DNA from 3 places in the Lelliottia nimipressuralis genome. Region 1 is predicted to be linked to each of the others. Evidence: predicted binding sites of a transcription regulator. Region 1 holds the regulator's gene; each other region holds the start of a gene.
The links. Region 1 encodes Fur, which represses iron uptake genes when iron is present. Its sites were predicted from a motif close to ATAATAATGAGAACNACTATCAA; they were not measured.

Region 1 (5,542 bases):
GCCGTCAACGAACCATTTGAAGCCCACTGGCACTTCCACCAGCTTACGGCCTAAATCCTTCACCACGCGGTCAATCATCGCAGAAGAGACCAGCGTCTTACCGACAGCCACCTCTTTGCCCCACTGTGGGCGATGCTGGAACAGATAGTTAATCGCCACAGCCAGGTAGTGGTTCGGATTCATCAGGCCCGCAGGAGTAACGATACCGTGGCGGTCGTAGTCCGGGTCGTTGGCAAAGGCCAGATCGAACTTATCGCGCAGGGCCAGCAGACCCGCCATCGCGCACTCGGAGGAGCAGTCCATGCGGATTGCGCCATCTTTATCGAGGTGCATAAAGCGGAACGTCTGATCGACCTGATCGTTAACGATAGTCAGATCCAGCTTGTAGAATTCGGCAATGCGCTTCCAGTATTCGATACCGGAACCGCCGAGCGGATCCACGCCCAGCTTCAGGCCCGCTTTCTGAATCGCGGCGATATCAACGATATCGGCCAGCCCTTCGATGAACGGCTGAACCAGATCCAGCTCTTTCACGTGACCGGAAGCCATCGCCGCATCCAGAGAGATACGTTTTACGCCTTTCAGGCCGTCAGCCAGCAGCGCGTTGGCGCGGTCTTCGACCACTTTGGTGACATTGGTATCAGCCGGGCCACCGTTCGGTGGATTGTATTTGATACCGCCATCGTCCGGCGGGTTGTGCGAAGGGGTGATGACGATACCGTCAGCCTGCGCGCCACCTTTTTTGTTGTGCACCAGAATCGCGTTTGAGACCGCAGGCGTCGGGGTGAAGCCGTTGTCTTCCTGCACGATGACATCCACACCGTTCGCTGCCAGCACTTCCAGCACGGAAATGAACGCCGGTTCGGACAGCGCGTGGGTGTCTTTCCCGACATAGCACGGACCGGTCACGCCATTTTTAGCGCGCTCTTCCGCGATGGCCTGAGCAATGGCCAGAATATGCGGTTCGTTAAAGCTATGGCGCGCCGCGCTGCCGCGGTGGCCAGACGTACCAAACTTCACTGCGTGTTCTGCGTTGCCCACTTCCGGCTTCAGTACGTAGTACTGCGCGGTGAGTTGAGCGACGTTAATCAAATCGCTTTGTTGTGCAGGCTGACCCGCACGATCGTGATTTGCCATTGCCTGGTCCTTCCTGTGCAAGGGTTAAATGGTACCGCAAACCTTTTCAATCAATTCCGCCGGGAATTGCATCGACTGCATGATGTGTTCGACCATGCTGCATTTGCGTCCGGTGTTGGTATTGGTGATCACCCAGTACGGCGTACCAGGGACATGTTTAGGTTTGGTTTGATTGCCGTTGGCAAGCAGCGTCTGTTCGTCGCCCGCGAAGTAAACGCGGGTACGGCCATGAAGCGAATCAGTGGCTTCAGCAAACGCTTTGTTATCCAGTGAATAGAGTGTAGACAGCACCAGCATAAAGCGGTTAACCGCTTTTTTCTGCTCGGCGTATTCGTCGGAAAGCAGCAGTTCACGCACCGCGCGTACTTTGTCTTTCACCGGTGCCACTGTTTTCGCTTCCGCGACCACATTTGGCTGACGAACCTCTTTAGAAACCGGAGTTGCAGGCTGTGAGGCGGCGGAAAATTTCAGCATGCGCCGTAAAATGTCTGATGCACTCTCGCCAATATGTCGCGTGTGGCTGGCAATATACTGATAGAGCTCATCATCAACTTCGATTGTTTTCATCTTAATCCAGTGCAATATCTTATCTGAATACAAGTCGTTGGGATTATAAGGGCTAATCCCAACCGCGGATAGGGTCAAACCTGGGTGGCGGCAAAAGTCAGATTAAACTGGAACCTTGCAGCCGGGCGGCAGAATGGTCAACATAATACCCTAACCTGACATACGTAAAAAAAGAACTTTGCCATGAAATTGAATAGCCGAGCGCAATCTGCACAATCGCCGAACAATAATTCTCCCATCGTACTGGTTCATGGCCTCTTTGGCAGCCTGGATAATCTGGGCGTGCTGGCCCGCGATCTGGTGACCGATCGCGATATTTTGCAGGTGGATATGCGTAACCACGGGCTTTCCGAGCGCAGCCCGGAGATGACTTACAGCGCGATGGCCCAGGATCTGCTGGATACTCTCGATGCGAATCAGATTGAAAAAGCGACGCTGATTGGCCATTCCATGGGCGGCAAGGCGGTGATGGCCCTGACGGCGCTGGCACCGGAGCGTATCGATCAGCTGGTGGTGATTGATGTCGCCCCGGTGGATTATGACGTGCGTCGCCACGACGAGATCTTTGCGGCGATTAATGCCGTGACCGAGGCCGGCGTGTCTACACGCCAGCAGGCCGCAGCCATCATGCGTGAACATCTGGATGAAGAAGGCGTGGTGCAGTTCCTGCTGAAATCTTTCGTCGATGGCGCATGGCGGTTTAATGTGCCGGTGCTGTGGGATCAGTATCCTCAGATTGTCGGCTGGCAGACCGTTCCGGCCTGGCCACACCCTACCCTGTTTATTCGCGGCGGCAATTCTCCGTACGTCACCGATGCCTATCGCGATACGCTGCTGGCGCAATTCCCACAGGCGCGTGCGCATGTGATCGCCGGAGCCGGGCACTGGGTTCACGCTGAAAAACCCGAAGCCGTGCTGCGGGCGATCCGTCGCTATCTCTCTGATAAAGCGATTTGATTAAAAAGCCAGCGACCGGTTGCCCGCAGGCTACCAGTCGTTGGCGTGCAGGTATCCGTGATGTATGATGTCGCGCTCATCGCCCCGGCAATAGCAGGGCCGCTCGTTTTCCCCGAAGTTTCTGAATCATGGCCAAAGAACAAACGGACCGCACGACACTAGATCTGTTCGCGACTGAACGTCGACCGGGACGACCAAAAACCAATCCGCTTTCGCGTGATGAACAGTTGCGCATCAATAAGCGCAATCAGCTGAAACGCGACAAAAGTCGTGGGCTTAAACGCGTCGAGCTGAAACTCAACGCGGAGGCCGCCGACGCCTTAAGTGAACTGGCCGATGCCCGCGAGATCAGCCGCAGCGAGCTGATTGAAGAGATGCTGATGGCACAGCTTCAGGCATGGCGCAGCACCAGGTGATCGTCTGAAAATCCCCTCAATTGTCCCTTTCATGTAGCACAGAGTGCAGTCCCGCGTGATAGCTGTTTCCGCAGACTTCCCTGTTCTGCTATGATTGCCCTTATCCGTGGACAATTTGCGCCACCATACCATTAAGTTTCAAGAGGTTATTTCACTCATGGCAATCATCGGCATTTTCTTCGGCAGCGATACCGGTAATACCGAAAACATCGCAAAAAACATTCAAAAACAGCTTGGTAAAGACGTTGCCGACGTACATGACATTGCTAAGAGCAGCAAAGAGGATCTCGAAGGTTACGATATTCTGCTGCTTGGCATTCCAACCTGGTACTACGGCGAAGCACAGTGTGACTGGGATGATTTCTTCCCGACGCTGGAAGAAGTGGATTTCAACGGTAAACTCGTTGCCCTCTTCGGCTGCGGCGACCAGGAAGACTACGCGGAATACTTCTGTGATGCATTGGGCACCATCCGCGACATCATTGAACCGCGCGGCGCGGCAATCGTCGGTCACTGGCCAACGGCGGGTTATCATTTCGAAGCTTCTAAAGGCCTGGCGGATGACGACCACTTTGTTGGCCTGGCTATCGACGAAGACCGTCAGCCAGAACTGACCGCTGAGCGCGTCGACAAGTGGGTAAAACAGATCCGCGAAGAGCTGCACCTCGACGACATCCTGAACGCGTAATGCAGTGATGAGGTGCAACTGACTACGTTGCACCTCATTGATAGATAATACCGATTAAAATAATTGCTACAAATTTTTAACTTTCGTGTTCATACCTGTACAATGTCCCCGGGTTAAAGTGGATGCCATCCAACAAGTTTGTTGGTGATACCACGTTTTTATAAGCATACTTTGCTTGAGACTTGCAGTTTTCATTTAGGCATGGCAGTTCTATAATGAGACGCATTATCCCAACTGCATTTTCTGTCACTTCTTCTAAGGAAGTGAATCGTTTAGCAACAGGACAGATTCCGCATGACTGACAACAATACCGCATTAAAGAAGGCTGGCCTGAAAGTTACGCTTCCTCGTTTAAAAATCCTGGAAGTTCTGCAAGGGCCGGACAACCATCACGTCAGTGCGGAAGACTTATACAAACGTCTGATCGACATGGGCGAAGAGATTGGACTGGCGACCGTATACCGCGTTCTGAACCAGTTCGATGACGCCGGGATTGTCACCCGCCATAATTTCGAAGGCGGTAAATCCGTTTTTGAACTGACGCAACAGCATCATCACGATCACCTGATCTGCCTCGACTGTGGCAAGGTGATTGAATTCAGCGATGACTCCATCGAAGCACGTCAACGTGAAATCGCCACCCGACATGGCATCCGTCTGACCAACCATAGCCTGTACCTGTATGGTCATTGTGCTGAAGGCGATTGCCGCGAAAACGAGCATGCACACGATACCAAATAATCGTGTTACAAACTCTGAGCCAACCTGACGGTTGGCTTTTTTTTTGCCTGCAATAAATGCAAAAACGCCCGGCAAGCTTTCGCGGCCGGGCGCTGAATACAACGAATTACTGTGCGTTGTTACTGCGGATCTCTTTCCAGATCTGATCGCAACGTTTTGCCACTTCCTGATCGTTACCGGTTTTACGCGCCTGAATGCAGGCCTGGTAATCCATCACGCGGATGTTTTCCTGCGTCGCGAACTGCTCATGGGCTTTCTCTTTCTTCAGCACCGTCAGTACGCTCTGACAGGCTTCGATTTTTTCCGGCGAGCCTTCAGCGGTGTTAATGCAGGTGCTGTAAGCCTCTTTCAGGCGAGAGTCTTCTTTCTGCGCCTGAGGTTGCGCGCAGGCGGTCAGCCCTGCGGCCAGCACAGCAACGAATGCGATTTTCTTCAACATGTCGGTCTCCATTCCGGCGGGAGTGATCCCGCCAGATCGTTCATCAGAAGATGGTGAAAGGTGCGATAACCATGAATTTCACGTCACGCTCATCCTGGAAGATGTTGCCGTAACCGCCCGAGTAGCTCGGAATATCGGAGTGGTTGTCGTATTGCGTGAAGTGCAGTTTGAACATGGTGCCTTTGGCGCGACCATCCTGCAGGGTATACATTGCATCCAGGCTGTATGAAGACTCTTTCAGACGATAGTTTGGATCGTAGTAGGCATCTGGCGTCGCCATGTCAGCTGGCTTCGCGTCCCATGCGTAGGCGTAAGATGCGCCCACCGCCCAGCCCGGCAGATTCCAGTTTTTAAGGTCATACATCGCGCCGAAGAAGAGCGCTTTTTCGCCGTCGGCGTTGAAGTCAGAACGGTTATCCCACCAGATATCCAGACGACCGTTAGACGAGGCGTACGTTGGCGTCATACGCTGCAGGAAGTAGCCCTGCTGCCCTTCCGCTTTAACGTAAGTTCCTTCGAGTCGCAAATCTACCTGACCAATTTTGTAGCCGAAGGTCAGAGCCTGCAGCCATGCGGTGCCGTCATACAGATCGTTTA
Region 2 (5,542 bases), 2.1 Mb from region 1:
GCTGTCGAGAAGATTGCCGATTTGACCACCGAACAGTTTACGCAAACCTACGCGGTGAACGTGCTGGCACTTTTCTGGATCACGCAGGAGGCAATTCCCGTCCTGCCAGCCGGTTCCAGCATCGTGACCACCTCGTCCATTCAGGCCTATCAGCCAAGCCCGCATCTGCTCGATTACGCCTCGACGAAAGCGGCGATACTGAACTACAGCCGTGGGCTGGCAAAACAGGTGGCAGATAAAGGCATTCGCGTTAACGTGGTTGCCCCTGGCCCGATCTGGACGGCACTGCAAATTTCTGGCGGCCAGACGCAGGAGAAAATTCCGCAGTTTGGTCAGAAGACGCCGATGAAACGTGCGGGGCAGCCTGCCGAACTGGCTGGAGTGTATGTCTATCTGGCGAGTCAGGAGTCGAGCTACGTTACGGCGGAAGTGCACGGCGTGTGCGGCGGGGAGCATTTAGGCTAGTGCTGTCAGTCTGCCCGGGGGCGCTACGAATATCGCGCCTGCGGGTTTGTCCCGCCTGAGACTTTCTCTTACGCGTTACTCACGAAAGAGAGAAAACAAAACGGCAACTTGCGTTGCCGTTTTTACGTTTATTTCGCCGCCGTTTTCTCTTCGCCGACCAGTCCGATTTTGAGATAGCCCGCCTGGTGCAGCGTGTCCATCACTCTCATCATGGTCTCGTAGTCGACGGTTTTATCCGCGCGGAAGAAGACGGTAGTGTCTTTTTTGCCCTGGGTCAGCGCATCCAGTGCCGGAATAACGGATTGATCGGTGACCGGGTCGTTGCCCAGGAACATCGATTTATCAGCTTTCACCGACAGGTAAATCGGTTTTTCCGGACGCGGCTGCGGCTGGCTGGAAGAGGCCGGCAGATTGACCTTCACGTCCACCGTCGCCAGAGGCGCGGCCACCATGAAGATAATCAGCAGAACCAGCATAACGTCGATAAACGGCGTTACGTTGATTTCGTGCATTTCGCCGTTATCGTCCAGATTTTCATTAAGACGCATTGCCATAACGTATCAACCTACACGCAGTTTCGAAGCAGAATGTACCGGCTTAACGGAGCTGGCGCTGAGGTCGAGATCGCGGCTTTGCAGCAGCAGAACCTGTGCGGCAACATCACCGAGCGTGGCTTTGTAGCTGCCAATCATACGCGCGAAGATGTTATAGATAACCACCGCCGGAATAGCAGCGATAAGGCCGATCGCCGTTGCCAGCAGCGCTTCCGCGATGCCCGGTGCCACTACGGCGAGGTTTGTGGTTTGCGTCTGAGCAATACCGATGAAGCTGTTCATGATGCCCCACACGGTACCAAACAGACCCACGAACGGGGAGATCGCACCGATAGTTGCCAGATAACCATTTCCGCGGCCCATGTGACGGCCCACGGCGGCAACGCGACGTTCCAGGCGGAAGCCCGTACGCTCTTTAATGCCTTCGTTATCTTCACTGCCTGCGGAGAGTTCCAGTTCGTTTTGAGCTTCGTTGACCAATTGGGTGGTCAGGCTTTTCGCATGGAACGCTGAGGTGATGTCAAATGCCTGATTCAGCGAGCGGGCTTCAGCCAGCTGCTGTTGCTCGCGCTTGAGGCGGCGCTTTTGAGAAATCAGCTCAACGCTTTTGCTGAAGAAAATTGCCCAGGTGATCACGGACGCCAGAATCAGGCCGATCATCACAATCTTAACCACGATGTCAGCATGTTGATACATGCCCCAAACGGAGAGATCCGTCTGCATCAAATTATTACCCACTCTGTATCTCCAGGACGCAAATCACAAATTCTGAGCATAATAATATCAAAACCACGTCGAATTGATAGTAGTTCTCATTAGTATTTGCATAGTGCCGTAATTTTCGCTCATTTTCCTTGCGCTTACGCAGTAAAAATTTCTTATGCGTATTTTTCATAAAATATTGTGCTTATTCGCTAAGCATCCGGGTGCAGATTTTCGCAATCGTGGTAGTCTGGACGTCCAGACGGATAAAAACAGGTTTAGCGAACATGACAGAGAAGCATCTTGATACCACGCTTGTGCAGGCAGGACGCAGTAAAAAGTACACTCAGGGTTCGGTAAATAGCGTGATTCAACGCGCCTCCTCGCTGGTCTTCGATACTGTTGAGGCCAAGAAACACGCCACCCGCAATCGCGCGAAAGGCGAGCTGTTTTACGGGCGTCGCGGCACTTTGACCCATTTCTCATTGCAGGAAGCGATGTGCGAGCTGGAAGGCGGCGTCGGCTGTGCCCTGTTCCCGTGCGGTGCTGCTGCGGTAGCAAATACGATTCTGGCGTTCGTTGAACAGGGCGATCATATCCTGATGACCAACACCGCCTATGAGCCAAGCCAGGATTTCTGCACCAAAATTCTGACCCGTCTGGGTGTCACCACCGGCTGGTTCGATCCGCTGATAGGCGAAGGCATTGCGGAGCTTATCCAGCCGAATACGCGCATTGTGTTCCTGGAATCTCCCGGCTCTATCACCATGGAAGTGCATGACGTTCCGGCGATTGTCCGCGCGGTGCGTCGCGTGGCGCCAGACGCCATCATCATGATCGATAACACCTGGGCGGCGGGCGTGCTGTTTAAAGCCCTTGAGTTTGACATCGATATCTCGATTCAGGCGGCAACGAAATACCTGATTGGCCACTCAGACGGCATGATTGGCACGGCGGTGTCTAACGCCCGCTGCTGGGATCAGCTGCGCGAAAATGCCTACCTGATGGGGCAGATGGTGGATGCCGATACCGCTTATATGACCAGTCGCGGGCTTCGTACGCTGGGCGTGCGTCTGCGTCAGCATCACGAAAGCAGTCTGAAAGTGGCCGAATGGCTGGCGCAACATCCGCAGGTCGCTCGCGTGAATCACCCTGCACTACCGGGCAGCAAAGGCCACGAATTCTGGAAACGTGACTTTACGGGCAGCAGCGGTCTGTTCTCATTTGTTCTCAATAAGCGATTGAGTAACGACGAGCTGGCCGCCTACCTGGATAACTTCTCGCTCTTTAGCATGGCTTACTCCTGGGGCGGCTTTGAATCGCTCATTCTGCCGAATCAGCCTGAACAACTTGCCGGTTTGCGCCCTGGTGGAGAAATCGACTTTACCGGCACGCTGATCCGACTGCACATCGGTTTAGAAAATGTTGATGATCTGATCGCGGATTTATCGGCAGGTTTCGAACGCATCGTGTAGAGTGCGGGCTGTAAATGTACTCCCGGACCGTTTTACAGACACGTGCAGCAGAAAAGACTGCATTTGTTGGGTCCCCGATCAACCCCACTGGGCGAAATCAGGAGTACAATAGCCACATATCAGTTGTTCCACAGGAAAGTCCATGGCTGTCATTCAAGATATTATCGCTGCGCTCTGGCAACACGACTTTGCAGCGCTGGCGGACCCGCACGTTGTAGGTGTTGTTTATTTCGTTATGTTCGCCACGCTTTTTCTGGAAAACGGTCTGCTGCCGGCCTCGTTTCTTCCGGGCGACAGCCTGCTGTTATTAGCCGGGGCGTTAATCGGTAAAGGCGTTATGGACTTCGCCCCCACGATCGTGATTTTAACGTCGGCCGCCAGCCTCGGCTGCTGGTTGAGCTATGTGCAGGGCCGCTGGCTCGGCAATACGCGCGTCGTGAAAGGCTGGCTGGCGCAACTGCCCGTGAAATACCACGAGCGCGCCACCTGCATGTTTGACCGTCACGGCCTGCTGGCTCTGCTCGCCGGACGTTTTCTGGCGTTTATTCGCACCCTGCTGCCAACGATGGCCGGGATTTCTGGCCTGTCGAACCGCCGCTTCCAGTTCTTCAACTGGCTGAGCGCCCTGCTGTGGGTCGGCGTTGTGACCTCTTTGGGTTATGCCCTGAGCATGATCCCGTTTGTGAAGCACCATGAAGATCAGGTGATGACCTTCCTGATGATCCTGCCGATTTTCCTGCTGGTTGCAGGCCTCGTCGGGACGCTGTTTGTGGTGATCAAGAAGAAATGCTGTAACGTCTAATCTCTTCCGTCCTCTCCCTCCCCGGGAGAGGACGCTTTACATTCCCTGCATCGTTCTGATACGCGCCGCATCTTCCCCCGGCGTCACGCCAAAATAGCGTTTAAACTCACGGCTGAACTGCGACGCACTTTCATACCCAACGCGCATCGCCGCAGCGCTGGCTTTCATCCCATCGTGAATCATCAGCATCCGCGCTTTGTGCAGGCGATAGCTTTTCAGGTACTGCAATGGCGACGTGCTGGTGACGGATTTAAAGTTATGGTGGAACGCCGAGACGCTCATATTGGCCTCTGACGCCAGCTCATCCACGCTCAGGTTTTCCGTGTACTGGCTCTCAATACGTTTTAATACGCGGCTGATGAGGCTGAAATGGGTCTGACGGCTCACCAGCGCCAACAGCGCCCCGCCTCCCGGTCCCATCAGAACGTGATAGAGGATCTCGCGGATTATCTGCTTGCCGAGAATACGCGCGTCGAGCGGGCGTTCCATAACGTCCAGCAGGCGCTCAATGGCGCACAGAATCTCATCGGAGAGCGTCGCGGAGTTAATGCCGCTCGCCGCCATCGCGGGCTGGAACAGTTCGTCTTCACCGATATCCATCAGCAGTTCCTGAAGCTGGAGAATATCTACGTTGACGCGAATGCCCGCCAGCGGAACGGCCTCAGTCGCATAGGTTTCACATTCAAAGGGTAAAGGTACAGTGAGGAGTAAATATTCGTTGGTGTCGTAACGGAACACGCGCTCATTGATATAGCCAATTTTATGGCCTGAAAAGAGAAATACGATGCCGGGCTGGTACATCACCGGCGTGCGCGTGCCGGGCTGTGTGCCGTATAAAAGACGGATATCCGGCAGCAGCTCAGTGAGCGTATTTTCTTTATCTTTCAGTCTGTTAATTTGCCCCGTCAATTGCAGGCAAATCTCATCGCGGTTCATTCAGGTTTACTCCCGATACGGTTTCCATTGTTGCCAGTTTGCGCACCTTTTCGCATTTTCTCCAGCCCTCTGTAGAAATGGGCAAGACAACGGCAGGAATGTGCATTGAGAGGCGTGCCTTCGATGGCCACAATGGGCACCATCAGGCAGCCATCGACGCCGCCACGTTTTTCACCCACATAAGGGAACGAGCAATGAATAATTTTAATCTGCATACCCCAACCCGCATTCTGTTTGGTAAAGACGCCATTGCCGATCTGCGCGACCAGATCCCAGCCGGGGCGCGCGTCCTGATCACTTACGGTGGTGGCAGCGTCAAAAAAACCGGCGTGCTGGACCAGGTGTACAGCGCACTGGAAGGCGTGGACGTACGTGAATTCGGCGGCATCGAGCCAAACCCGTCCTACGAAACGCTGATGAACGCAGTTAACATCGCCCGTGAAGAGAACATCACCTTCCTGCTGGCAGTCGGCGGCGGGTCGGTTCTCGACGGCACCAAGTTTATCGCGGCTGCGGCCCATTACGCCGACGGCGTGGACCCGTGGGAAATCCTGCAAACCGGCGGCAGCAAAATCACCAGCGCCATCCCGATGGGCTCTGTACTGACT
Region 3 (5,542 bases), 100 kb from region 1:
ATCGGCTTCGTCCGGGGTTAGCGCGGCGACAATGCGCTGCTGCTCCGGTGAACGGGTCAGGCCCGGTCCCCACATGTCGTTCAGCAGGGCGCGATCTTCATCGCTCTGCTCTTTTGGCTGCGCGGTGTAGTAGACCGGAATGTTGTGCTTTTTGCAGTAATCGCGCAGTTGGGCGATGTTCGCCACCACTTGCTCCATCATCGGGCAGTTATCGCCCCAGAAGTTGAGGAAATATTCCTGCATATCGTGGATCAGCAGCGCCGCGCGCTCCGGCTCAAACGCCCAGCTCACTTTGTTGTCTGGCAGATCGGCCGCCGTTGGCAGCGCATAACCGGTTAATTTTGGAATTGCCATTTTAAACTCCTCAGCCCTGGGCGCGTTCGGCCAGCCACAGGCGCAATTGTTTCTTGTCCACTTTTCCTACCGGCGTCAGCGGCAGCGCATCCACGCTCTCGACACGATCCGGCAGCTTGAAATCCGCCACGCCCTGCTCACGCAGGAAACGCCGCACCTCCACCGCCCGCAGCGGGGTTTTCACCACCAGATATGCACAGCTTTTCTCGCCGAGCAGGCTGTCTTCCATGCTGACGAGCGCCGCATGAATGACCGCGTCGTGGCGCAGAAGCAGGTTTTCGATCTCTTCGGCGGCAATCTTCTCGCCCCCACGGTTGATCTGATCTTTTTCGCGCCCCTGAACGGTGATGTAACCCTGTTCATCGATGGCGATCAGATCGCCGGAGCAGTAAAAACCGTCGGCGTCAAAGGCGCTGGCGTTGTGCTCCGGGCTGTTGAAATAGCCACGGAACGTGTACGGCCCGCGCGTCATTAGACGTCCCACTTCGCCGCTTGGCAGAGGATTGCCCTGTTCATCCGCCACCCACACTTCATCGTCCGGACACATCGGGCGGCCCTGGGTGTTCATGATTTTTTCCGGGGAATCGTCGAGCGCCGTGTAGTTCACCAGCCCTTCCGCCATGCCAAACACCTGCTGCAGCTGGCAGCCAATCTCCGCCGGAATACGTGCGGCAAGGGTCGCAGACAAACGCGCCCCGCCCACCTGCAGCAGCGCCAGCGAGGCAAGCTGTTCATTTCCCGCTCCTTCGGCAATCGCCTGCAGCCACAGGCTGACCGCCGGTGGCACCAGCGAGGTGACGTTAATCTGATGTTTTTCGATCAGCGGGAAGCAGAGCGTGGCGCTCGGATCGTTGGCCAGCACCACGCAGCCACCCGCGAGGAACACGCCCAGGGAACCAGGGGAACTCATGGCGTAGTTATGCGCGGCAGGCAGCGCGTTCAGATAGCGCGTCTGGCTGTTGATGGCGCAAATCTCGTTGCTGCGACGAATGCTGTAGTAGTAATCGTTGTGCGTGCGCGGGATGAGCTTCGGCGTGCCGGTACTGCCGCCGGAGAGCTGGAAAAAGGCCACTTCGTCGGCCGGCGTTGGGCTGGCGATAAAGTTATCCGCCGGGCGCGCAATCGCGGCTTCCAGCGCATGTTCGCCCGTATCGCCACGCAGCAACACCACGCGCACGGAGCGGTGCTGGTCGACAAAGGTATTCAGGAATTCATCGCCCGCGAACAGCGCGTGCTGGCGATCGGCAATCAGTAAAGCCGGTTCTATCTGCGCGGCGTAGGCGTTCAGTTCGCTGCGCTGATGGCTGAACAGGGCATTTACGGGTGCAACGCCCACCTGCAGCAGCGCGAAGAAGGTCACGTAAAACTCGGCGACATTGCCGAGCTGCACCAGCGCCGTTTCACCGCGTTTCACGCCCTGCGCCTGCAACGCGGAGGCGAGATTGTTGACGGCCTGATGGAACTGGCGATAAGTGTACTGACGCTCGCCGTCGATAATCGCCGTCGCCTCGCTCCCGGCGTGGCGGGTCAAAATATCGGTCAGAGGCAGATCCTGCCAGTAGCCTTTTTCGCGGTAGCGCCGGGCAAAATCTTCGGGCCAGCGGGTAAAGGGAATGCTCATGATGGTTCCTCAGTGCAGACCAAAAACGTTCAGCATGGTGGAGAGTTTCACCCCGGTTTCGCGCCACTCACCGACCGGTGAAGAGGCCGGGACAATGCCCGCGCCCGCGAACAGGCGAACTGAATTCTGATGAATGCGCGCGCAGCGGATCGTCACCACCCACTCGCCATTACCTTCGCTGTCGCACCAGCCGACGATGCCGCCAAACAGTTCGCGATCGAACGGCTCCAGCTCCGCAATCAGCTGTTTCGCCGCCTGATGCGGGAAACCGCTCAGGGCGGGCGTCGGGTGCAGCAGGCAGGCCAGCGTCAGGGCGTTTTCGTTGTCGTGCGCTTCGCCCTCCACCGGCGTCGCCAGATGCCAGAGCGTCGGCGTCGTCACCAGCTGCGGGGAAGAGGGCATGGTCAGGTGATGGCTGCGTTTTTCGAGCACAGTTTTCATCGCCTGCGTGACCAGGTCATGCTCGTGGCGATCTTTTTCCGAGGCCAGCAGCTTGTTACCGGCTTCGCGATCCAGCATGTCGTCCGGCTGACGACGCGCGGAACCGGCCAGCGGCAGCGAGCTAAAATGCGCCCCCTCTTTGCGCAGCAGCAGCTCCGGGCTTGCACCCAGCAGCACGCCGCCGTCTTCGAGCGGCACGTGGAAGTTAAAACTCGCCGGGTTCTGTGCGATCAGGCGCTCGAGCAGCGCCCCGCTGTCAATCTTCTGGTCAGCGGCGATATCAATCAGGCGCGACAGCACCACTTTATTGACCTGCGGCGTAGCGGTGAGCGCAGCGGCGCGGGCCACCATCTCTTCAAAAACGGGCTGAGGGGGAATTTCGGTGCGTCGGGTGACGGACAGCTCCTGCGCCCCTGGGAGATAGCGCGCGGATTTTTGTCGCGCCGGGCGGGAAAAGGTCTGCCAGTTTTGCGGAATAAACAGTGACGACGGTTTGCGGGTATCGAACGGAATAGCGCCGACCATAATCGGATGGCTTATTCCGCTGTCTTTGGCATGCTGAAACGCCTGCGCCAGCTTTTGCTGGAAGGCACCTGCCGGATCGTCGCCGCCAACGGCGGATTCAGAAAAACGGGCAAAACAGCCTGACGTGGTAAAACTGCGATAAGGCGACATAAAGAAAAAGCTGTCTGATTGCAGCGTGGTCGCGGTGTGCTGAACTTCCTCAGCCAATGACGTATCCATATCATCCTCCTTAAAAATGATAAACGCAGTACGAATAATTATCATTTATATTTTCGATGGCTAACCTAATAGCAGAGCGCGACGGTGTCAACCGCCGACAGCGCAACTTGTGCGACTATCGCTTGCATCCCTTCGGCGCATTCATGAAAATGAGAAGCATTAACCTCAACAAAAACAGGATGCCGCTTTGTGAAACTCCCTGCCGTTTGTCGTCAAACCCTGCTTTTCGCAGGACTTTTTGTTTTAGGACTAACCTCAGCCACCGCCGCCGACTGGCCGCGTCAGGTGAGCGACAGCCACGGTACGCACACCCTCGAAAGCAAACCGACTCGCATTGTTTCCACCAGCGTGACCCTCACCGGCTCGCTGCTGGCGATTGACGCGCCGGTCATTGCCAGCGGTGCCACCACCCCTAACAACCGCGTGGCGGATGCGCAGGGCTTTATGCGCCAGTGGGGCGATATCGCCAAAGCACGCAAACTCTCTCGCCTCTATATCGGCGAACCGAGCGCAGAAGCCGTGGCCGCGCAAATGCCGGATCTGATCCTGATCAGCGCCACCGGCGGCGATTCAGCCCTCGCGCTGTACGATCAGCTTTCAGCTATCGCGCCGACACTGGTAATTAACTACGACGACAAAAGCTGGCAGGAACTGCTGACGCAGCTCGGCACGATCACCGGGCAGGAAAAGCAGGCTGCCGCCCGCATCGCGGAATTCGACACGCAGCTGGCGCAGGTGAAACAGAAAATGAAGCTGCCGCCACAGCCGGTAAACGCCATCGTCTACACCGCCGCTGCGCACAGCGCGAACCTGTGGACCACCGAATCGGCGCAGGGGAAATTCCTGCAACAGCTCGGCTTCCAGCTGGCTGAACTGCCTGCCGGGCTACACACGTCCAAAAGCCAGGGCCAACGCCACGATATTATCCAGCTGGGCGGTGAAAACCTGGCGACGGGTCTGAACGGAGAAGGGTTGTTCTTGTTTGCGGGCGATCAGAAAGATGTGGATGCGATTTACGCTAACCCGCTGCTGGCCCATCTGCCGGCGGTGCAAAACAAACGCGTCTGGGCGCTCGGCACGGAGACCTTCCGCCTGGATTACTACAGTGCGATGCTGGTGTTGCAGCGTTTAGAGGTGTTATTCAAATAGCAAAGACGGTTGTGCCCGGTGGCGGTTGCGCCTGACCGGGCACTGCATTTTATACTTCTTCAATCACAACGGGTTCCTGACGGAACCGGCGTAACTCTGCCAGCGTCATCAATAAAATCACCCCGACGATGGCCAACACAAAACCGCTGCTGCTCGCCGACGCCACCGGGGTCATAATCACCCCCAGCCCGCCTAAAATCGCCGCGCCAATTGCATCACCCGTCACGTTCTGCGCGGTCCACAGGCCGTTGATCCGCCCGAGCATGCCTTCCGGCGTCTGGGTCTGAATCAAGGTATATTGCAGCAAAGAGCTCACCGCACTCAGCCAGCCAAACAGCGCCAGACACACCACACCCAGCGCCCAGAATGGCATCAGGCTAAAGAAAGCGATGGCGATAAACGAGGCCAGCGTCGCCGACAACATGATCAGTCCAGGCCGCGCGCTGTGCGCCAGATTGCCGCTGGTCAGGGCGCCAAACGCCGCACCGAGCGGGATTGCCGCGTACAGCAGGCCAATCTGCGAGGCGCTCATCTGCCATTCTATCGCCAGCGCCGGATAAAGCACGCGCACCGCGCTCGCCATCGTCAGCAGCCCACCGAGGAGCGCGATCCCGCCAATCAGCGGATTGCTGAACAGAAAACGGATCGCCGCCATCAGTGATTTTAACGGATGCTCACGCGGCTGCGGCGGAGGGGGTAACACCGGCAGGCGCAGCAAGGTGAGCGTGGTAATAAAGGTCCCCGCCGCCGCCAGGCCGTAGTTCCAGGCAACATTCCCGGTCGCCAGCAGCAGGCCGCCGACCATCGGCGAAATCACCGAACCCAAGCGCACGGTGAGCATCGTGATCGCCCCGGCCTGCATCAGATTTTCACGCCCAACCAGCGCTGGCGTCGCCGCCAGCAGTGCCGTCACGCCCAGCGAGGCAAAGAATCCATCCCACAGCCCTAACGCGTAAATGGCGATAAGCGACGGCTCCGGCAGCAAGGCGTTCAGGCACAGCCCGACGAAGCCCACGCCGCAGGTACCGCGCGCCAGCAGGATCAGTTTTTTACGCTCGTAGCGGTCCGCCAGCACGCCGCCGACCATCAGGCCGATAAACATTGCGCTGCCCGTCAATGTGACGGAAAGCCCGACCAGCCAGCTGGAGTGAGTCATGGCCTGGATCTGCACCGGTACGGCAACACCAAGCAGGCCAAGGGATAAAATGGAGATAAAACGGGCGATAAACACGG

Region 2: exbB (tol-pal system-associated acyl-CoA thioesterase) is a predicted target of Fur. The motif match lies at 1,819-1,841, and genes of this name have one in related genera.
Region 3: fepB (Fe2+-enterobactin ABC transporter substrate-binding protein) is a predicted target of Fur. The motif match lies at 3,304-3,326, and genes of this name have one in related genera.

The regions. Positions count from the first base shown of each region.
Region 1 covers NZ_CP167172.1:1,335,277-1,340,818, reverse strand. The annotation lists gene pgm (phosphoglucomutase (alpha-D-glucose-1,6-bisphosphate-dependent)) at 1-1,137, opposite strand, end outside; gene seqA (replication initiation negative regulator SeqA) at 1,162-1,704, opposite strand; gene ybfF (esterase) at 1,888-2,661, shown strand; gene ybfE (LexA regulated protein) at 2,790-3,077, shown strand; gene fldA (flavodoxin FldA) at 3,235-3,765, shown strand; gene fur (ferric iron uptake transcriptional regulator) at 4,060-4,506, shown strand; gene chiQ (ChiQ/YbfN family lipoprotein) at 4,613-4,942, opposite strand; gene chiP (chitoporin ChiP) at 4,989-5,542, opposite strand, start outside.
Region 2 covers NZ_CP167172.1:3,912,536-3,918,077, forward strand. The annotation lists gene ACB496_RS18675 (SDR family oxidoreductase) at 1-465, shown strand, start outside; gene exbD (TonB system transport protein ExbD) at 594-1,019, opposite strand; gene exbB (tol-pal system-associated acyl-CoA thioesterase) at 1,026-1,757, opposite strand; gene metC (cystathionine beta-lyase) at 2,009-3,196, shown strand; gene yghB (DedA family general envelope maintenance protein YghB) at 3,339-3,998, shown strand; gene ACB496_RS18700 (AraC family transcriptional regulator) at 4,035-4,934, opposite strand; gene ACB496_RS18705 (hypothetical protein) at 4,931-5,149, opposite strand; gene yqhD (alcohol dehydrogenase) at 5,129-5,542, shown strand, end outside.
Region 3 covers NZ_CP167172.1:1,233,387-1,238,928, reverse strand. The annotation lists gene ACB496_RS05730 (isochorismatase) at 1-354, opposite strand, end outside; gene entE ((2,3-dihydroxybenzoyl)adenylate synthase EntE) at 365-1,975, opposite strand; gene entC (isochorismate synthase EntC) at 1,985-3,160, opposite strand; gene fepB (Fe2+-enterobactin ABC transporter substrate-binding protein) at 3,350-4,309, shown strand; gene entS (enterobactin transporter EntS) at 4,359-5,542, opposite strand, start outside.